DNA from 3 places in the Paenibacillus kribbensis genome. Region 1 is predicted to be linked to each of the others. Evidence: riboswitches for the same ligand, from Rfam matches in the RefSeq annotation. Region 1 holds a riboswitch; each other region holds the start of a gene.

Region 1 (7,477 bases):
AGCTGTATTTGTGAAAATTCATTTATTATTTGATGAATTTCTTTAGGATCTGACACAGTTATCTTTCTTTCGTTTGTAGGATTATCATCTGATTTAATGATCTCAATTGTATCAATTTCTTCCAAATTTACTTGCCCCAAAGCCGCCTCTTTAAAGGTTATAGCCGTTTTAGATGCAAAAATGACTCCTGCAACAACTATTACTACAAAAATTATTATGAAACTTAGAACGTATTTTTTTGTATTTTCATAAAGTCCTCCTTATAAAATCAATTCCGCCCTTTTTTAGGATCTCTTTAAAAGTTATGCCGCTGTAAATCAGGAAAGAGGATTCTCCGATGAAAAAGCGACTTATGCCGCCATGTTTCTTGTGAGATAAATAAAAATAGGATAATTCCGAATGAGATCATAAGTATAATCAGTTCTACAATCGAATCGGTTATAATACTGGTCCTATGATTATTCTGGTATTTTTCGTACATCGTCCGACCAATCAAACGGATGGCGTATGCACCCATCAACCAATCATAAATATAATGGGGGGGATTATTATATACAATTCGCACTGTTAAGGTAGCCAAGAAAATTATCAAAATAAGAAAAATTGGATTCTTCAGCTTCTTCAGCATAGTTTTCTCCCCTCACTCCATTTACAATTATTATACAATATCAGTGTGCAGATCGTTGGAAGCCTTCACGAATATACGCGCGAAAAAGGAAGGAGTTGTTAAGTATGACTACTGCTCTGATTATAGTAATAGTGGGTATCATTTTTTTCGTCGCGCTTTTTACTTTTTTGCTTATTGCTATCAAAAGGTGGATCAAAAAATAGATAGTCTGCACCTTGCAGACGACTCTTATATGGGTCCCGCCGACCTTTGGGCTCTTATCATGTGACCTTAACTGGGTATTTACCATATAGTATTATTGTCTACACATCAAAACCAGACAGGGAGTGTTTATGTTGTATAATACAGCTTTTTATCGTGATATGTACATGTCTAACGATCCTAATCAACTTGCTGGTCAAAATTTTGTAAAGGCGGAGCATTTTGAACGGATGAAAATGGCTAATGCGAACAATCCAGTGTTGTTTTTTCAGTTTGCCGAACAAGAGTATTATCACAAAGCTCTTGCTCACCGTTATCAAGGAATTGCTCATGCTGCTGAGAGGTAGCTAATTCATTTTAAGTGAAAATCGAAAATAGATTGGGCAGTGGGAAGCGACTACTCCGCCTCCCATTTTTGCTTTATCTAAAAAGTATCAGATCATCTGGAGACAACAGCGACTGGAGCAACGATCCGTTTGAACACAAATACAAGGGGCATTCCCAGTAGCCATTTTATAGTTTTTGGGACACCCCCGGGGATTTGATGCTCAACACTACCTTTTTCTTCATTTCCTCGACAGCAGTCCGAATCTGCTCTGCCTGCGTCACGGCTGAAATCACCGCTACACCGTCGGCACCCGCACGTACCACTTCCTCTACACGATCCACCGTAATGCCCCCAATCCCGACGATCGGCACATCCATTCCTGCTTTGCGCAGCTCATGCAATATGATCGGACCCTGCACGGCGTTGGCATCATCCTTGGAGATGGTTGGATAGATCGGCCCCACGCCGAGATAGTCTGCACCTTGCAGGATGGCGCGGCGGGCTTCCTCAATCGTATGAGCGGAAACGCCGAGCATCCGGTTTCCGATCCGCTCGCGGACGGAAGCAGCCGATTCATCGTCCTGACCGATGTGAACGCCGTCGGCGTCGAGCTCAAGAGCCAGCTCGACATCGTCGTTCACGATGAAGGGAACCCCTACACGGCGGCACTGGTCTTGTAGCCGACGTGCCAGTTCAAGCCTGGGGGCGCCTGTTAACGCACCACGGCCCTTTTCGCGGAACTGGACCATGGTTGCGCCGCCGGCCAGAGCCTGCTGCACGACCCAGCCTGGTTCCGCGAGGCAATTCACGCTTCCAAGCACCAGGTACATCTGGAGATGGCGGCGCACCGTCTCTGACAACATTCTGCTGCTCATAGAAGCATCTCCTGACGACGGCGGAAGGCCCAATGGTTGGTGGGGCCATGTCCCTGTCCAAGCTGCAAAGGTTCCTCAATCGCCGCCTGGATGAAGGCTTTACCACTCGAGATAGCCTCCGATACAGATCTTCCTTTTGCTAATTCGGCGGTGATCGCTGCCGAGAAGGTACACCCTGTTCCGTGTGTATGGACAGTCCGCACCCGCTTGCCGCCCAGTTCGGTAAAGGCGGTTCCGTCAAAGAGCAGGTCAACAATCTGTCGGCTGTTCTCGCTCTCGTCAGCATGGCCGCCCTTGATCACGACGAATTTTGGGCCCATATTGCTAATATGTCTCGCAGCCTCCCGGCGATCCTCCATCGTACGGATGCTGATCCCTGTCAGGGCTTCCGCTTCCGGGATATTCGGTGTAACAACCAGGGCCAAGGGGAGCAGGTCTTCCTGCAAAGCCTGCATCGCTTCTGGCTGCAGCAGTGCTGCACCTCCCTTGGCAATCATCACGGGATCGACGACGACCTTCTCCCAGCCGAACCTTCGAATCTGCTCGCTCACAAGACGGATGATGCCTGCATCAAACAGCATGCCAGTCTTCAGGGCATCTACGCCAAGGTCTGATCCTACCGCTTCAATCTGCTCGGCTGCCGCCTCTTGTGGCAGTGGATATACTCCGTGCACTCCCAGCGTATTCTGTACGGTAACTGCCGTAATTGCCGACATGCCGTATACGCCAAGCTCCTGGAAGGTTTTGAGATCGGCCTGAATCCCGGCCCCGCCACCGCTGTCCGAACCGGCAATCGTCAGTGCTCTAGCTACACGAACGTCTGTCATCGCTTACCACCTGCTGTGGTTGTTCCAGCTTCACGAATCGATACATGCCCCTCCAGCGAGCCCGTATGCAGCTTGGCAAGCTCATCGAGAAAGGCAATCTGGAAGCTGCCGGGTCCCTGATCTGCTGTACGCGCGGCGGCTCGGGAAGCGGCTGCACCGTAAAATGCCAAGCCTGCTGTTCCTGCGAGCAGCAAATTAGGCTCAACGGCGGCAAAAGCGCCCAGCACAGAGGTCAGCAGGCAGCCTGCTCCGGTTACCTTCGTAAGCAGCGCGTCTCCGCCGTTAATCACTCGTACTTCGACCCCATCGGTGATGACGTCCTCTTTTCCAGTGATGACAACGATGGTATTGAGCGCCCGCGCAGCTCGAACTGCCAGCTCGACATGACTGCTGCTCGGGCTGTCACCAGCATCGACGCCTTTAATCTCGCGGGCCTCTCCGATAAGATGGGCGACTTCGGCCGCATTGCCCCGCACCATTGAGATGTTGACTTCACTCAGGATTCGCAGTGCTGACTCGGTTCTAAAGCGAGTCGCTCCCGCACCGACCGGATCCAGCAGAACCGGAACGCCATGTGCATTCGCCGATTGTCCGGCAATGACCATGGCATCGACCAGATCGCGGTTCAGTGTACCGATGTTTAAGACGACGGCACCTGCTATTTTGGCCATATCCGCTACTTCCTCGGGGGCATAAGCCATCACCGGCGAAGCACCCAGCGCATATAAGCCGTTGGCTGTAAAGTTGGTGACCACCACATTGGTCATATTGTGAACGAGGGGGTTGCTGCTGTGTACCTTTGTCAGAAGCTCCGAACAATCCTTTTCCCATTTCAGCATATCGATGTTCCTCTCATATATTAGATTTTCAATTTGCGACAAGGCTTGTAGTCCGATGTAAAAGGGGTCTGGATCGGCCATTCTTCCTGCTTATAAGCCATATCCCAGAACATATATTCCAGCTGGCAACTTAGCATAAAATGCTCAATCATCCGTTCCCGTTCGGCAGCCGTTGCACCTTCCGCCCAAGCATCCACACGGGCTTGATATTTGGCGGTTACATCTCCAACCTGGTTTCCATAGAAACAAATCCATTCATAGAAAGGGTGGGACTCGTCGGGCTTTACCTCATCCAGCAGCCTGCGACCAATCTCCAGATACGTCCATGGACACGGCAGCAGCACGGCCATGAGCTCGCCCAGACTGCCTTCATGTGCGACCGTTAGCATGTGACGGATATAATGATGAGCCGACGGAGCGAGCGGATACCCCTGCAACTCTTCATAGGTCACACCTGCGACAGCACAGAAATTTTGATGGGGATGAACCTCGCTGCGGAGGATAAAAGAGATCTGTTCATTAAATACAGCCATGTCCTCCCGGCTCGTGCATTTGGAGATCGCGATGCCGTATATCCGTATGTAGGCGTTCAAATATTCAAAGTCCTGTTTTACATAGTGAATCAGCTGTTCCCTTGTCAAACTCCCTTCAGCAATACCTCTCACAAAGGGATGCTCAAAAATCGCTTGAAAAACGCTATCCGCCTGCCGACGGAGCTCTTGTGTAAAGCTCATTTCCCCACCTCCACCAAAATGAAGAGCAGGAAGTCCCGTAAGAATACAGTTCCGGAACAACGCTAAAAAGCCGCCCCGAAAACTGGAGCGGCTTCATCATAGGTCCATGCGCAAAAAGCAAGGGACCTTATATACGAAGGCTCCACTTTCCTACGCTAGTACGAACTAGATCAGGTTCAAAGGGTCCAAGATACGTTCTTGTCTCAGCCATAAGCGGCTCCCCTAGTGGACTTCCTATTCTTTTGACTATTACTGTACATTCGTTCATACATTATGTCAAACCGTTATCCATTCGCCCTGCGGCTGGTTGTGCTTGACCTGGTTACATCAATAGCGAAATCAGCACAGGAAGTGTAACGAGAGATATGACAGCACTGATGACAAAGGAGGAGGCTGTTTCTGATTCCAGACTTTCAAAACGGGTAGCGATCATAGCAGCGACTGCTGAACCCGGGAAGGAAACGAGCAGAACCGCCTTAACGGTATCGGCAGACGACAGACCGCACAGATAGGCAATCAGCAGCATTAATAATGGCTGCACGATCGTTTTTAACAGTGCGATGGCAAAGGCACTTACGCTAAAACTAATGTTGCGTACGCCAATGGTCACACCGACCGCGAATAAAGCAGCCCCGGACGTAATGTCTCCGATTTGATTAAGCGATTTGCTTAACAAATCGGGCGATTGGAAGCCGAACAAGGTCAAAATCACACCAACCAGCGGCACCAGCGCCAGCGGTTCCTTTAAGCCGTGAAGAATGGAGTCCCAGATCAGCCTTCCGAGGGGACCCTTCCGTTCCTTGCCTGAATTCCGGCTGGCTACGGTAGCTATAATGGTAGCCGCCGGGTCAAGGACGGCATTGACTACGATTCCGGTAAGGGCAATCGGAATGGCCACGGCTGAGGAGCCGTAGATGGCTCCGAGCACGGGAATACCCATAAAAGCAAAGGTCGGCTGTGCCGAGTTCAAAGCGAACATGGCGGCATCCTTCATCGACTGCTTCCTCGCAAAGCGGGACAGCAGAAGGAGAGCGACAAAAAAGCCGACAATGCCAATGAACAGAGCCAGCAGGAATGTCCATTGCTCAATGAGCGCTCTCCTGTTCGTTGTTGTAATGCCGATGAATAGATGTGCAGGCAGCGCAAATCTGGTAACGAGCGCATTCAGGGCTTTGGAGGAAGAGGCATCGAAGCTTTTGTTATGCCCCGCTAACCATCCCAAAATAATAACGAAAAAAATCGGCACCAAAATATAAAGGATATGTCCGACACTCATAGATCGATTCTCCTTGCTTGAACTGACGTATCCTGCCTGTCTGAACAGGCATTCCCGTCCCTAATTGAAGCATTAGTGAGGGTGATGGATTGCACTTTCCACGGCTTTGACCTGCACATATTCCGGTTTCCACATCGCATCCCGAATGGCTTGCTCAACATTTGAAATGTGTGCCTGTGCTACCTGATCCTGAATTGCGGCCTTCGCCACCGCAACCGCAACCGCAAACGAGACATCACGTAATTTTCGGATATGGGGCAGCAGCGCACCGCCAGGTTCATTCGAATCTACGCCATTGGCAACGGCTTCTGCTGCGGCTGAAAACATGGCGGGGGTGATCCTTTTGGCTTTGACCACAATCGCACCCAGGCCAAGTCCCGGGAAAACAAAGGCATTGTTCGCCTGTCCAATCTCAAATTTCGTACCGTTATAGGTGACGGGCTCAAAGGGACTTCCGGTAGCGATCAATGCTTTGCCGTCGGTCCACCGTATCAAATCCTCGGGTACCGCTTCGGCAAGGTTTGTAGGATTGGACATGGGCATGATGATCGGGCGTTCTACATGCTTGGCCATTTCCTTGATAATCTCTTCTGAAAAGGCACCCGCTACACCAGACGTTCCGATCAATAGAGTAGGCTTCACCTGACGGATAACCTCAAGCAGCGGTATTTTTCCGTCATCAGACCGTGTCCATGAGCTGACTTCTTCTTTTTTACGTACATACGGCTTCTGATAATCCAGGACATCTTCCATATCGTCCGTTAACAGCCCACGGTAATCAAAAGCCCAAAATGGCTTAAATGAATCCTCCTCCGAAAGGCCATCCGCGATCATGGCTCCCCGAATTTGGTCAGCGTTGCCGATTCCTGCTGCCCCCGGACCGAAGACAAGTACTTTTTGCTCACGCAGCGGAATCTTGGTGACACCTACCGCCGAAAGAATCGCAGCCAGGGTTACCGCTCCTGTGCCTTGAATGTCATCGTTAAAGGTGAGAATGCTTTGACCGTATTTGCCTATAATATGGCGTGCGTTCACGCTGCCCACATCTTCCCAATGCAAAAGCGCCTTCGGAAATTGTGTTAACGTTTTGCTGATAAAAGTATCAATAAACTGGTTGTAGGCTTCTCCGCGAACCCGCTTATGGCGGTTTCCGATGTACAGCGGATCATTCAGCAGCTTTTCATTATTCGTGCCCACATCCAGTACAATCGGCAGTACCCGCCCGGGATGAATGCCTGCCGCAGCTGTGTACACAGCAAGCTTGCCAATAGCGATGTTAATTCCCCCGACACCCCAGTCACCGATCCCCAAAATACTTTCGGAATCCGTTACGACGATCAGATCCACATCTTCTCCGTTCAAACCGGAATTATAAAACGCTTGTCCAATGCCGTTCGGGTCATCTATCGACAAATATACGCCTCCGGGACGGTTGTACTCGTGACTATATTCTTGAATGGCGGTTCCTACCGTAGGTGTGTAGACCACAGGCAGCATTTCACTCAAATGGTCGGTTAGCAGGCGATAGTAGAGTACGACATTTCGATTGTGAAGGTCATTGAGCGAAGCATTTTTACGCAGCATGGTGGGCTGTGCCAAAAACTGCTGATACGCCCGTACGCTCTGTTTTTCCAGTGAAAGGACGGTTGGAGGAAGGATTCCTTCCAGCCCCAGCTCTTTGCGTTCTTCTTCTGTAAAAGCGACACCTTTGTTCAAAAGGGGGTTCGCTAGCACATCCTTCCCCCGTAATGAAGTGGATAATGAGCCGT
Region 2 (7,477 bases), 1.3 Mb from region 1:
AATCGTTTTTTAATAATTGCTATGCAAGCCTTGTCCCTCAAGCATTTGGGCGTGATTTTCCAACTATTAGGCGGCTCCAAAGCTGTTATACTCAACGCTGTCAGTAAGTTAGCAACTCAGCAAAATATTGCAGAAATCATTTTTTGGAGGTACTTACATCATGAACATGCATAAAATCATAAAAAAGGTAATTATCACGGGAGTCGCAGCTACGATCGGTTTTGGAACTTTTGCCATTGAGGGAACAAATATGGCACAAGCTGCCACTGCTACGACTTCGACAGGCCAAAAAATAATTAACTATGGTGAAAAATATATGGGAACTCCTTATAAGTTCGGAGCTTCTACAAGCACCACTAACTATTTTGACTGCTCATCTTTTATGAAACATATTTTCAAAAAGTACGGAGTGGATTTGCCGCGCACTTCTGTGCAGCAATCTAAAGTCGGACGTGCTGTATCCAAGTCCAATTTGAAAAAAGGGGATTTGGTCTTCTTCTCAAGTGGAAGTCGTGCTACAGGCAGCAACATTACCCACGTAGCAGTCTATATGGGCGGCGGTAAGATTCTGCACACTTACGGTGGACCTGGTGTTACCATCTCCGATCTGAACTCTGGCAACTGGAAAAGAACATACATCAAAGCACGTCGCGTGCTGTAGTATCAAACTCGTTTAAAATATGCAAGCCGGGACGAAAAGTTCCCGGCTTTTTTATATGCCGCTATGCTATTCTACTGCAGGTGGTGTTCATGGTGTTCTGAGAGAATAGCCAATGCCCCGCACCGTGCGAATCATTTTGAATTTTTGTCCCTTATCTATCTTCACTCTCAAATGCCTGATATACACATCTACTACGTTCGTATCTACGATATAATCATGTTTCCAAACGTCCTTCAGAATTTGCTGCCTGCTGCAGGCCTTATTGAGATGTATAGCCAGATGAAGCAAAAGATCGAATTCCTTCGGAGTCAATTCCAGCTTTTGTCCCCCTCTACTCACCATCCTGCTTGCATGGTCTATATGTAAATCACCTGCCTCGATTGCCCTTGCTACATCCTGTGCGGTGTCAAAAATTCGTAATAAATTAGCCACTCTTGCGAGAAACACTCTATGAGAAAAAGGGTGTACCGTCACATCGTGTGCTCCCTGCTCAAAACAGGAAACAATATGGTTCTCATCGTCTGATGAGGTCAATACGAATAATGGTACATAAGGATGGTTTTGTTTCGCAATACGAATCATGCCTCGTGCATCCGCTTGCTTGTCATCGATGTTCAGAAGCAGCATATTCACAGGATGATCGGCTACATAGGGGCTTCCCTCCGTCATATTTTGGACATGAGCCACCTGATAGCCTGCCTGCTCCAACAGATGTACATATGCAGGAGACGCTTCATTTCCATCCACAAATAAAATTAACGGGGTCATCTTTTCACCCACCTGGTTTGGACATCGCATTACAATATGGATATGAACAATTTGTTTGTAAGTCATTAAAACATATGTATATTTATTGTAACAAAAAAGCAGAAAATCATTCCTGAAAGAATGGTTTTCTGCTTTTTATAGCTAACCCAAATAACGGTGATATAGACTTTTGGCTTCTGCCACGTCCTTTGTCCCGTGAATCAACGCTCGTCCATCTGCAAAAACGACCAAGCGATACACGCCGATGCTAAAGGAAACCAGAAATGGATTTCGCTCTACTTTCCCCTCTGCCACAGAAGCAAGTCTATCTGCTGTTTCCTTAAGATTCAGCTGTACCGGTTTGGCAGGTCTAATCTGAATGGTATCCCGACCGCACAACACATCTGTTTTCTGCCGATTTGAGGCTGACAAATAGGGATACGTAGGTTGATTGCCGCAGGAAGGACAATCCGCTTTTTTCAAACTGTCTACGGCTATCGCTGTATACTCGTTTCGCCATAGATCAAACGAAAGCAGCTTCCCTCGCAGTTCTTTCGGATAACCGCCAAGAAGCTTAAAGGCTTCTGCAGTCTGATTGGCCGTAACCATTTGTACTGCCTGTGGTATAATCCCGGCGGTATCACAGGTCTCGCCTCCAAACGGAACGGTTCCCAGCAGACAGTGAAGACAAGCCGTTTGTCCAGGCAAAATGGTATATGTCACACCGTAGCTTCCCACACACGCCCCATAAATCCACGGTATGCGATGCTTAAGTGCCATGTCGTTCATAAGCAGACGGGTGTCGAAATTATCGGTTGCATCCATTATCAGGTCAACTCCCTGGATCAGCTCTTCCAGTTCTTCTACCCCGACATCCAGTACATGTGCGTGTATGACCGTTTCCGAGTTAATGGCTTCTAATCGTCGCTGGGCAGCCACTGCTTTGGGGTATCTCTCCGCGGCGTCGCTCTCCTGAAAAAGCTGCTGACGCTGCAAGTTGCTCCATTCCACGTAATCCCGGTCTACGATACTCACCGTCCCTACCCCTGCACGGACAAGCGTTTCCGCAATACCTGTACCAAGCGCTCCGACGCCTACGATCAGTACATGAGAAGAAGCCAGCCGGCGTTGCCCTTCTGATCCAAAGGGGGCGAATCTTTCCTGTCTGGAATAGCGGTCACTTGCTTGTACTCCTGCACCGGATTTTTCAGTTTCCATCATGCCTGAACCATACCTTCTGTTGGGCTGCTTGCTGAAGCATACCGTTGTACGGGAATCAGCCCCGCCTCAAAACCATATCTGCCCGCACGAACAGCCAGCTTCATGGCCTCTGCCATTTTCACAGGGTCCTTTGCTCCCGAGACGGCTGTGTTCAACAAAACAGCATCTGCTCCCAACTGCATCGCCATTGCCGCGTCACCGGGCGAGCGAATACCTGCATCGACAATGACCGGGATCTCTGCTTGTTCAATAATTAACTCCAATGCAAACGGATTGAGCAGACCGCGTCCTGTACCAATCGGTGAAGCTCCAGGCATAATGGCATGCACGCCAAGCTCTTGCAGCCTCTTGGCCAGAATGACATCATCCGATATGTAGGGCAGCACGATAAAGCCTTCGTCCAGCAGCTTTTCGCTTGCTTTCAGCGTTTCAAAGGGATCAGGCAACAACGTCTTGCCATCGCCAATGACCTCCACCTTAATCATATCGCACAGACCTGAGGCTCTTGCCAGTTTTGCAATTCGAACAGCCTCCTCCGCTGTCGTCGCTCCTGCCGTATTGGGAAGAAGTGTATACTTGCTCAAATCCAGCGTATCCAGAAAATGTTGCTTATCCCGTTCCTCCAAATTTAATCTTCGCACGGCAAAGGTCAATATTTCGCTTTCAGCAGCCTCAACAGCTTGGGATTGGATACTCAGGTCAGAAAATTTCCCTGTTCCCAGCAACAGCCTTGATGTAAAAGATGCTTTTCCAATAGTTAACATAATCAACCGCCTCCCACAAAATGTACAATTTCCAGGTTGTCTCCGTCCTTTAGTACCGCTTCCTCATGTTCCTCACGGGTCAATATGTGACGATTCAGCTCCACCACAACGGTTTTCACCTTTAAATCAAGTTCATGCAGCAATTGTTCCACATGAGTGATCCGGTTAGAAAAGTTCATGCTCTGCCCGTTAATCGTCAGCTTCATAAGCTTTCCTCCTTGATACGTGCAGAAGAAATTTTGCTTATTCCAAGTTCAGCCGCATCAGCCCCTTTAAGCAGAGCAGCCATCGCACGTCCGGTAGCATCACTCAACAGGACACCGTTGCGATAATGCCCGACTGCAGCATATACCCCTTCCACACCGGGAACAGCCCCTATGAAAGGACGTCCCGCTGCCGCCTGCGGCCGCAAGCCTGCCCAAGTGCGTACAAAAGAAGCTTCGCGTACGCGCGGCAACCATGCAGAAGCACGTGCCAGTAGCCCCTCCAAACCTGCAACAGTCACTTCTGTGTCATCGTGATGCGGAAGGCTCGTAGCCCCTATCCAAAGCTCGTTCTTCTGCTTCGGCACAAGGTAAACATCATCGGCATAAATGGTATATTCCAAAGGGTGATCCTTCAAGGAGACGGCAACTGCTTCACCCTTGACCGGATAAAGCGGGTAATAAAAGCCCACTTGCTCTAGCAAATTCATGCTCTCCAAGCCTCCGGCAATAATGACCTGGTTGCAGGAAACAAAGCCGCTATCTGTCACTACACCGCAAACCCGGCCATTCTGTACGACCAACTGCTCTGCATGGGTACCGGACCCTATTGTTGCACCCAACACTGTAGCTGCTCCCGTATAAGCACGGCACAGCTGTACGGGGAAGAGTTGTGTCTCCTTCGATCGATATATAGCTCCAATCGCTTGACGATCTATGCCCGGAATCCGTCTGGCCAATTCCCCGGCATCCCACCACTCAGGCTGATTATCCTCGCGCGTATTAGCAGCTTTCCAGCGTTTTTCACCCTCAGCTTCCGAACGGAAAGGAGTTACAAAACCTTCTGTACGAAATTCTACTGAAACACCAGACAACCGCTCCAGCTCACGAACTAGCTCAGGGAATGCATCCCGACTTGTGCGAGCAAATTGTTCAAACTCAGGGTCGGCGAACTCTTCACTCTCCGCCGCAAGCATTCCGACCGCTGCCCCCGAGGCTCCCTCACCCGGCATCATTCGCTCCAGCATAATCGTACTGCGCCCTTCCCTGGCCACATGATAAGCAATGGAACTGCCGATCACACCTCCACCTATGACCAAGCATTCAGCATGTCCTATAACTGTAGCCTCTGTGTGTATCTTTAGCATGTGTTATATCTCCTCTCCACTGACCATACTGCTTTCGAATTTCTACTACTCTCGTTCCCTGCTACAGATTGTGGGCTACCTGATCTACCATTTGTCTATATTCCATCACAGCCGCAATTGGCGACTCAGCTTCCCATATGCCGGACATCACTGCAATTCCGCTTGCTCCAGCATGATAAAGCTCTGGAATATGATGCGGTTGTATGCCGCCGAGCGCAATCACAGGAATGTTCGACAAGCTGCATATCCGCTTAAGCTGGGCTGTACCCCGCGGCACAACACCGGGCTTACATTGGGTCTCATATACATGACCATACAGTACATAGTCAGCTCCAGCCCGTTCGGCCATCTGCACCTCCTCCAGGGAATGCACTGACACTCCACAGCGTGTCCCCTTTGGAAGCAGGCTTTTCACATCCCTGACAGGTAAACCACTAGCCGGTAGCTGGACAGCTCCAGCCAAGGTAAGCAAAGCTACATCCACACGGTCATTGACTGCAATTTGCTGCAAAGGAACTCCCTGCCCTACCATGCTGCGGATCAAAGCAAGCAATTCTGAGGCACCCTTCTGCTTCAGGCGTGCGTGCACATAATGAACATACGGATAAATAGCAGCAGCCAGTTGGGGTACATCTGCATGGTAGCCACTTTCCATCGTAATCACGTGTAATTCGATCTCGTTTTCACCTCACATTGAACTAAGAATATGAACTAAAGTTATAAAATAATCGTATAAGCTGAACCTATATCGTTGCAGCTCCATATCGCGAAATAACATACGGAGCCAGCCACAAGTACCAGCAATAATGAAAGGAGAACATATGTGAATCCGTATACGGAAGTTCGACAGGCAAAGCCAAACGAAACGCAAAAAAACCACTTCCCAGAGGAAGTGGTTTCACGAACGTCCAATAATCGAACGGACAATCAAATCCGTATACGTATATCGTCCCACGCACAAACAAAAGTAATGATGCGATTACCTTGCTTGTACGGCGCTCACTTCCCTACGCTGGCATAACCCAGATCAGGTGCAAAGGGTCCGAAATCCATTTATTCCGTCTCAGCCGCATGGGCGGCTCCCCTAGTGTGACTATTATATTGTATCAGCTACAAATAGCTTAGCATATTTTTCTAATTCTGCAACCCCCACTTTTTGTGAAGCATAACAGAACTGAATTTTTTTGATTCTAGTTGACTTTACTTGACCACTCTTCCACATTCCACGTTTTGGTTACCCAGTCCTCGTAAAAATCCGGTTCGTGCGAGACGAGCAATATAGTCCCTTTATATTCCTTCAGGGCACGTTTAAGCTCGTCCTTTGCTTTAACATCCAAGTGATTGGTAGGCTCGTCAAACAGAACCCAGTTGCTTTCCCGCATTAACAATTTGCACAGACGTACTTTAGCCTGCTCACCACCACTAAGCGCAGACAGAGGACGTGTGATATGCTCATTTTTCAATCCGCAACGGGCCAAATGCGCTCTTACTTCATGCTGGTTCAAATGTGGAAACTCATTCCACACATCGTCAATCGGTGTGATTTTGCCCGCTTTTACTTCCTGCTCAAAATAAGCCGGCTGCAAGAAATCGCCTTGATAGGTTTTTCCGCTAATTGGCGGTATTTTTCCCAGAATAGTTTTGAGCAATGTTGATTTACCGACACCGTTGCAGCCTACAATTGCAATTTTTTCGCCACGTTCAATCGTCATGGACATTTTAGGCAACAGGGCATGAGTATAGCCAATTTCAAAATCAATTCCCTCAAAAACCGTTTTCCCGCTCGCACGTGCTTCTTTAAATTGAAAGGTTGGCTTGGCAGCTTCTTCGGGCTTATCAATACGTTCGATCCGATCAAGCTGCTTTTCACGGCTCTTCGCCCGGCCTGATGTGGATGCACGCGCCTTGTTGCGCTGAATAAAGTCTTCCTGTTTCTTAATATATTCCTGTTGCTTCTCATAAGCATCAATATGCTGCGCTTTGTTCAGATCCGCCATCTCAAGGAACTTTTCATAATTTGCTGAATAGCGGGTCATCTTGGCAAATTCAAGGTGATAAATAACATTAACGACCTGGTTCATGAACTCCGTATCATGCGAAATAAGAATAAATGCATAAGGATAATCCTTCAAATAACGTGTAAGCCATTCGATATGCTCAACATCCAAATAGTTGGTTGGCTCATCCAGCAGGAGGACGTTTGGCTTTTCCAACAGCAGCTTGGCCAGAAGCACCTTAGTCCGTTGTCCACCACTAAGCGCGGATACATCCCGATCCAGTCCGATGGCCGAGAGACCCAGCCCGTTCGCCATTTCTTCAACCTTTACATCAATGAGGTAAAAATCCCCCATATCCAGTTGCTCCTGAATTTCACCCATCTGTTCCAGCAGCACTTCCAGCTCTTCGGGAGAAGCATCCCCCATTTTATCCGTAATCTGCATTAATTCCTTTTCCAATTCCAACAAAGGAAGAAATGCGTCCTTCAATACATCACGTACTGTTTTGCCCGGTGTCAGCTTGGTGTGCTGATCCAGATAACCGTAACGTACACGTGGAGTCCATTCCACTTTACCCTCATCCTTAAGCAATTTCCCGGTCAAAATGTTCATGAGTGTCGATTTACCGACACCGTTAGCTCCTACTAAACCTACACGTTCCCCCGCAAGTAATCGAAAGGAAACATTTTTAAATAATGCGCGGTCCCCAAAGTTGTGGGATACATTTTCTACAGTC
Region 3 (7,477 bases), 2.2 Mb from region 1:
GGCTAAAGAAATAGGCGTGGAAGTATACACCATGTCAAAGGCGTACAATATGGCCGGCTGGAGAGTGGCGTTTGCCGTTGGAAATCCATCCATTATCGCAGGCGTGAATCGCTTTGTTGAACATGCTTACGGAAACGTGTTCGGAGCGGTTCAGGATGCCGCAGCTGCCGCCTTAACAACCGACCAGGACTGCGTCCGCCAACTCACGGTTATATATAACCAAAGAAGAGATACATTAGTAAACGGACTGAACAAAATCGGCTGGCATGTAAGGCCTTCCGCAGGCACCTTTTTCGTATGGGCGAAAGTCCCGGAGGGGTATAGCTCAGAGCAGTTTTCCGCTCTTTTATTGGACAAAGCTCATGTTGCCGTTATTCCGGGTGAAGCGTTTGGTGAGCACGGCGCCGGATATGTTCGCATTAGCTTGGTTAGTTCGGAAGAAAGATTGCTGGAAGCCGTGCAACGGATTAAAGACGCCAATATTTTAAAATATCAGAAAGTATAAAGCCTTACCTTCACACCGCCAGTTACTTCGAAATATCCAAAAAGCCCTCTCCGAATACATCCCGCACGTCATGAATCGTGATAAATGCTGCGGTGTCGACGGCTTTTACAATCTTTTTAAGCGCCGACACCTCTTGCTTGCTAATGACGATATACAGAACTTCCTTCGGGTTTTTGGTGTAATATCCGTGGCCCGACAGGACGGTAACTCCACGGTCCATTTGCGTAACGACCATCTCTGCAATTTTGTCTTGATGCTCGGAGATAATCATGACCGCCTTTTTAGGGTTTAGCCCCTCAATCATGAAATCCATAACCTTGGTACCCACGTACAGGATCACGATGGTCAGCATCAATTTTTCCGGACCAATAATAAAATAGGAAGAGAACGCTACGATCAAATCAAAAAACAACAAAGCATAGCTGATATTCCAATCCAAATATTTGTTGGCAATCCGCGCCAGAATGACCGTTCCGGCCGTTGTGCCCCCTACCCGCACGATTAAGCCTATCCCGATTCCGACCAAAACTCCGGCAAACACGGCATTAATCGTCGGCTCATGTGAATCAATCCGCCAGTCAGCCGTTAAATGCAAAAACAATGAGTTAAATGCAACCGCAATGACGGTGTATAACGTTGTTCTCGCATCCAGAAACTTATATCCGATAATCAACAACAGACCATTGATCACCAGATTGACGACCGAGGGAGACCAGTGAAACAGGTAGTACAAAATAATCGTAACCCCTACAACGCCCCCTTCGCCAAACTCATTCGGGATAACATACAGATTAACAGCCAGCGCGAAAAAAAAGGCGCCTACAATAATAAATGCGATATCCGCAAGTCTCTTTTTCATATATGCTCTAATCCTCTCTCAAACATTTCATCACTGATTAGCCAGATCGATTGGCTGACGCTTGCAGTCAAAATACGCTTACAACCAGTTCATGGTATCTACTTACAAACCTAAAGTCAATATAACTTTGACACTTTAATTCGCCACCAAACTGCCTTAATCCCGAATTCAAGATTTTGCAAAATTCGATTCCTGACGGTCCACAACACAAAATATAGACTGAACCCAGCCAGTTCGATAAAAAAAACACAATCCCGACTACTAAACTAAGAAACGGGCCTCTAGCCCTTGTTTTCGATCTAGGCACATCCTCCCTCAAAATGACCATCCTCCTAATGCACATTTTGGACACATACGACCATCTTCCTGTTTTATGTCAAAAGCATTTTACTTTGAAAAAATGCGGTTATAATGATTGCAACTTAACCAAGCAACCTACATGGCATTACGACATCAAGTACATACAAATAGTCCTATACAGATGTCCTAAGCAACTCAAGCTGGATTTGACAAAATGGAATTGGAGGAACAACCTAACATGAATACAATGAACTTAACTGTACACACCCTGATGCCCTTTCACCACCAATACCAACGCGCCAACGCTGTGAATATGCAGAAGAAAGAAGATAGCTCGGAGAAGAAGCTCAGCTTTCAGGACATTTTGAATGAGAAAATGGGTAAAAAATAAAATAAGCTCAAAAGCCGTGTTTCCCTACATCGTCTGTAGAGAAAACACGGCTTTTTTAGGGTTATTGACTTATTTTCAACCTATTGTCCTGCATCCCGGTACTGTTCGGCCTTTTCACGCATCCCGGCAGCTACAGCCTCTTCTGTATTCAGTCCCTTGTCAGCCGCATAGGCGCGAATGTCCTGCGTAATGCGCATGCTGCAGAATTTGGGACCGCACATCGAGCAAAAATGGGCTTCCTTGGCCCCCTCTGCCGGCAGCGTCTCATCATGGTAGGATAAGGCCCGCTCGGGATCGAGGGAAAGATTAAACTGGTCGCGCCAGCGGAACTCAAAGCGCGCCTTGGATAAGGCATCATCCCGTTGCTGTGCCCGTGGATGGCCTTTCGCCAGATCAGCAGCATGTGCCGCAATTTTGTAGGTAATGACTCCTTCACGAACATCATCCTTGTTCGGCAGGCCCAAATGCTCCTTCGGCGTAACATAACATAGCATGGACGTCCCGAACCAACCGATCATGGCTGCTCCGATGGCTGAGGTAATATGATCGTAGCCAGGCGCAATATCCGTCGTGAGCGGTCCCAAAGTATAAAAAGGAGCTTCCTGGCAAATTTCCATTTGTAAATCCACATTCTCCTTGATTTTGTGCATCGGAACATGCCCCGGACCTTCGATCATGACCTGGACGTCATGCTTCCACGCGATTTGCGTTAGCTCACCCAGCGTTTCCAGTTCTGCAAACTGTGCTTCATCATTCGCATCATAGATGCTGCCCGGACGCAGCCCATCCCCGAGGGAAAAGGCTACATCGTAAGCTTTCATGATTTCGCATATTTCTTCAAAATGCGTGTACAAAAAGTTCTCCTGATGGTGCGCAAGGCACCAGGCCGCCATAATCGACCCGCCCCGGGAGACAATTCCCGTCATTCTGTTCGCCGTCATCGGGATATAGCGCAGAAGCACGCCCGCATGAATTGTAAAATAGTCCACACCCTGCTCCGCCTGCTCAATCAGGGTATCGCGATACATCTCCCACGTCAGTGCCTCAGCTTGGCCGTTCACCTTTTCAAGCGCTTGATACAGCGGTACGGTTCCAATCGGCACAGGGGAATTCCGGATGATCCATTCACGCGTCGTATGGATATTACGGCCTGTGGACAGGTCCATGACCGTATCCGAGCCCCAGCGCACAGCCCAGGTCATCTTCTCCACTTCCTCCTCAATGGAGGACGTGACCGCAGAATTACCAATGTTCGCATTGATCTTCACGTGAAAATGACGCCCAATGACCATCGGCTCACTTTCCGGGTGATTGATGTTGGAAGGCAAAATCGCCCGTCCCGCCGCCAGCTCCTGTCGCACAAACTCGGGCTCCACCCCTTCGCGAATGGCCGCAAACTCCATCTCGGGCGTAATGATTCCCTTGCGAGCATAGTGCATTTGCGTCACCGTGCGCCCTTGTAAGGCACGAAGCGGACGATGGGTCACGCCGGGAAATTCCACCGCTTCCCGTTTGGAACCGGGCTTCAGCCCATTATCCTCCGGCTTAACCGTGCGTCCCTCATAAGCTTCGGCATCGCCCCGTTCCAGCACCCAGGCCCTCCGCAACGGGGGCAGCCCGCGGCGGATGTCCACCTGATAGGCTTCGTCAGTCATCGGACCGCTCGTGTCGTACACACGCAAGGGCTCATGATGCTCGGTGCCCTCCGGCGTATGTGTGGGGTGCAGAGCGATTTCACGCTCTGGCACGGCAATATCCGGCCGCGAGCCTTGAATATACACCTTGCGGCTCCCCGGAAAGGGTTTTACTCCGTCAGCTTGCTCTGCACTTGTCTTCACTTCAGTTTCTTCTGTTTCCGTCGGTTTCATTGTTCGTTCCTCCCGTTTCGATGAAATGACACACCGATCCGGAACCATTCCCAGGGTGGCTGATCTATGCAAAAAAGCCGGTTCCCCAGGGAACCGGCTAATCTAACGAAGAGCTATCCAAAAGTACACACACAGAATAATATATTCCATGCGCCTTCTTAGGCAGCAGCTACGTATACATTTCAATGGCCGATTACTTCCCTACGCTGGTATGATCCAGATCAGGTGCAAAGGGTCCGGAATCTTGCACGATTCCATCTCAGCCCGGCATTACAGGCTCCCCCAGTAACTGTGATACTTCAATTTGCATGAGGCGGCGATAACAGACATCCCGCCATCCTCATCAGATTACTTTAAAATTATTGCTTTGGCAACCCTTCTCTGGTCCTGTTACGGGAGCATAAGCCCCATTTCCTTCGCAGCTTCGATCAAAATCGGGGCAAAATCATGCAGCGTCTCAGGTGCAAGTCGGCTGACCGGACCGGATACAGACAAGGCCGCAGCGACCTGTCCCTTCCGGTTCACCACAGGCGCTGCCACAGCGGCTGCACCTGGCTCCCGTTCTTCATAGCTGGTTGCATACCCCTTCTCACGAATGTCCTGCAGCTGTGCTTTATAGACCTCCGGGTCTACCGAGGACGGCCATTCATCCCCCCTTAGCAGGGTTTCCAGCTCCTGTGGCGGCATAAAGGCCGCCAGCACCTTGCTGGAAGCCCCCACAGCCAGCGGCATACGCGCACCCACAGGCGCAACGCGGCGGATGGGCTGGTTGCTCTGAACGGCCTGAATGCGAATACGCATGCTGCCGTCCCGCAAGTATAAGCTGACCGTCTCACCCAGACGGTCACGCAACCCTTCCATCGCAGGCTGCAGCAGCACTGCCGGCTCGTCGCTTTGTGACAAATGGGTAGACAGCTCCCATATGCGGAAGCCGAGCCGGTATTTTTCGGTTGCGGAATTTCGAACGACAAAGCCACGATCCTCAAGCGTTGTCAGCAGCCGGTGAACCGTGCTTTTATGTAGTCCAATTTTGGAGGCAATCTCCGTCAGACCAAGATCCGAGTCTGCGGTAAAACACAGCAATATATCAAGTGCACGCTCCACAGCGCGAACGGTTAATTTACGGTCTTCCATCGTGAACCGCTCCCCTTGTATCCATTTTCGTTTCACACCATGAAACATGGTTACATAAATTATATAGAATACTCGCGGCTACTGTAAACCGATGTTTTTGTGACAGCTATATTACAGAAAAAGAACAAACATCGACAATTCTTTGCATCATTTTTACTTTTCCGGTGCAGGCGTTGACTTTGGATAATCACCATCATACGATAATAGGTATCAAGTGGACATACACTATCATTTTCAAGTGAATTTGTACCTAAATTCCATAGCATGAAGTTCAATTTTTTATAAGGAGGCTCTTACATGATTTCGACATCCCAGCGCAGTTCTCAGCTACAAACCGCTGTTCAGGAGCCGTCCATCCCACTGATTAATCCCCGTATGCTGCGGTTCAAGCACATTGTGATTGCGCTGCTGCTATCGGTCGTATTTTTTCTGTTGTTTTGTTTTATCGCTCTGCACGCCTACATTGCATGGGTTCTCACCAATCCGACGGTAGCACCGCTGTACTCCAACCCGATGCAGGCGAAGGGAATGGCCTATGAGGAAGTCAGCTTCCCCGCCAAGGACGGCAGCCGCATGGTGCAAGGCTGGTATATCCCGGCGGATCAATCGCGGAAAACGATTATTTTCAGCCATGGATATGGGGCCAACCGCGAAGAAAGCTGGATTCCCATGTATGATCTGGCGCATTATGCCCATAGTCTGAACTTTAATGTGGTTATGTTTGACTACGGTTTCGCGTCCCAAAACAGCAAGGCGGTCGCGACCGGAGGGAAAGCGGAATCCCAGCAGCTTCTAGGGGCGATCCAGCTTGCGAAGCAACGCGGCTCGTCGGAGATTATCGTATGGGGCTTCTCGATGGGGGCAGGAACCGCCCTGCAGGCAGGTTTGCAAACCAAGGATGTGGACGCGATGATTTTGGACAGCACCTTCCTGCTGGAGCCGGATACACTGTACCATAACATTCATAATCAAATTGATTTGCCACGCCATCCGTCTTTGGAAATTCTGGAATTGCTGTTTCCAGTTTTGAACGGCACCAGCCTGCATCAGATTCCATATCAGGAGGTCAAAAAGGAAAACTATCCGTTCCCGATCATGTTTGTGCATGGTACACAGGATGAAAAAGCGCCTTATCCCATTGCGGAAAAGCTTGCTGCCAATCAGACCAATCCGCTTTCCAGCGTGTGGATTGTCAAAAACGGACTGCATGAGCTGATTTTCAGAGAGCATCCGCGTGAATACTTGCGGCGGGTATCGACGTTTTTGAGCAGCGTACAGGAGCTGGAGGACAAAAAAACTATCGCTAGTGCGAATAAGCAAACGACTGCGAAGTAATACAATGAATTTTTTAAGCTATATTATCCACAGCTTGAGGAAGCCCGATTATGGACATTTAACTCGTGTCAAGTCAGGCTTCTTTTTTTGCGTCCTAATGGCAATTTATCATTCTGTATGACATGTGTATCTGATGGAGAGAGTTTGTAGACATATTCCCGACGAGACGGCGAATATACTGGGTACGTATGCATCCGGGGCAGATTCTTTCTCCAACCCGGGTAGCCATAGTGGGATACGGGAGGTAAAAGAACAATGCTGAGTACTTATGGATCTTTTCTGCCCTTGCGCGTGCTGGAGGAAATCCGGCATTGGAAGCAGCAGGAAAGTTGGCATGTGGAAGTGATTAAGTCCGCTACCGAGGGACTTGAGCCTGCATATGTGCAGCTGCTCGATGATTGGCGAACCGTATTTGAACAGACCGAACGGGCTGCTGTAGAACTGCTTGAAGAGCAGCGGAGCGCCCTCGATCCGGCAACTCAGGCGTGGCAGGACCCAGAAGCGCAGAAATCGGCTGCTCCAGAAGCACACACACACGAACTGGCTGAATATTCAGGACAGCCGAGGGAATGGGGTGAGGCGTCGTCATCTGGAAAGGTGTCATTGCCAGAGACTGTCTCGCAAGATCTGCATCGCCGGCTGGACGGATTGCTGCAAACTGCAAACCGTCAGTCACAGGAATATGTTCGCCAGCTTGGCCTGCTGGGCGAGCACAGTCTTGCATTACGACAGCAGCCCAGATCCGCCGGAATTGTGCTGCACGCGGCCCATGAAAGCCAATATTTCCTGATCTCGACCACCCCCTTTCAAGAGCCTGGCTCCATCGAACGGGCTGCCGGATTGTATCATGTGGCAGTAGAGGGTGAGCACTACCCTGAGGATACGTTTCGAGAGCGACAGGCGGGCATACGGGGAGAAGGTAACTGGGCGTCCATGGGCGTTCAGTCCGGTCAGACGCAGCCCGCGGCGACCGAAAAAGCTTCCCCCGGTCGTGCGGTTCCGATCGGGGGGCATCGCTTGCCGCCGCTCCCCTACCCCTACAACGCGCTTGAGCCGTACATTGATGAAAAGACGATGCGTATTCA

What was found. Region 1 has a riboswitch for thiamine pyrophosphate ahead of tenA (thiaminase II). Riboswitches for the same ligand answer to the same signal wherever they lie in the genome.
Region 2: another riboswitch for thiamine pyrophosphate. It lies ahead of B4V02_RS11440 (thiamine phosphate synthase); the one in region 1 lies ahead of tenA (thiaminase II).
Region 3: another riboswitch for thiamine pyrophosphate. It lies ahead of thiC (phosphomethylpyrimidine synthase ThiC); the one in region 1 lies ahead of tenA (thiaminase II).

Annotation. Positions count from the first base shown of each region.
Region 1 is NZ_CP020028.1:1,221,080-1,228,556, forward strand. Features, by position in the region: gene B4V02_RS05635 (DUF5301 domain-containing protein) at 1-140, opposite strand, end outside; gene B4V02_RS05645 (hypothetical protein) at 961-1,176, shown strand; gene thiE (thiamine phosphate synthase) at 1,343-2,032, opposite strand; gene thiD (bifunctional hydroxymethylpyrimidine kinase/phosphomethylpyrimidine kinase) at 2,029-2,859, opposite strand; gene thiM (hydroxyethylthiazole kinase) at 2,856-3,698, opposite strand; gene tenA (thiaminase II) at 3,719-4,432, opposite strand; TPP riboswitch at 4,563-4,666, opposite strand; gene B4V02_RS05670 (AEC family transporter) at 4,755-5,708, opposite strand; gene B4V02_RS05675 (NAD-dependent malic enzyme) at 5,781-7,477, opposite strand, start outside.
Region 2 is NZ_CP020028.1:2,516,925-2,524,401, reverse strand. Features, by position in the region: gene B4V02_RS11470 (C40 family peptidase) at 161-661, shown strand; gene B4V02_RS11465 (response regulator transcription factor) at 749-1,429, opposite strand; gene B4V02_RS11460 (ThiF family adenylyltransferase) at 1,571-2,629, opposite strand; gene B4V02_RS11455 (thiazole synthase) at 2,626-3,393, opposite strand; gene thiS (sulfur carrier protein ThiS) at 3,396-3,599, opposite strand; gene thiO (glycine oxidase ThiO) at 3,596-4,744, opposite strand; gene B4V02_RS11440 (thiamine phosphate synthase) at 4,806-5,399, opposite strand; TPP riboswitch at 5,732-5,840, opposite strand; gene B4V02_RS11435 (ABC-F family ATP-binding cassette domain-containing protein) at 5,935-7,477, opposite strand, start outside.
Region 3 is NZ_CP020028.1:4,817,919-4,825,395, forward strand. Features, by position in the region: gene B4V02_RS21465 (aminotransferase class I/II-fold pyridoxal phosphate-dependent enzyme) at 1-505, shown strand, start outside; gene B4V02_RS21470 (YitT family protein) at 528-1,364, opposite strand; gene B4V02_RS26200 (hypothetical protein) at 1,903-2,055, shown strand; gene thiC (phosphomethylpyrimidine synthase ThiC) at 2,136-3,923, opposite strand; TPP riboswitch at 4,105-4,217, opposite strand; gene B4V02_RS21480 (IclR family transcriptional regulator) at 4,314-5,057, opposite strand; gene B4V02_RS21485 (alpha/beta hydrolase) at 5,355-6,392, shown strand; gene B4V02_RS21490 (Fe-Mn family superoxide dismutase) at 6,648-7,477, shown strand, end outside.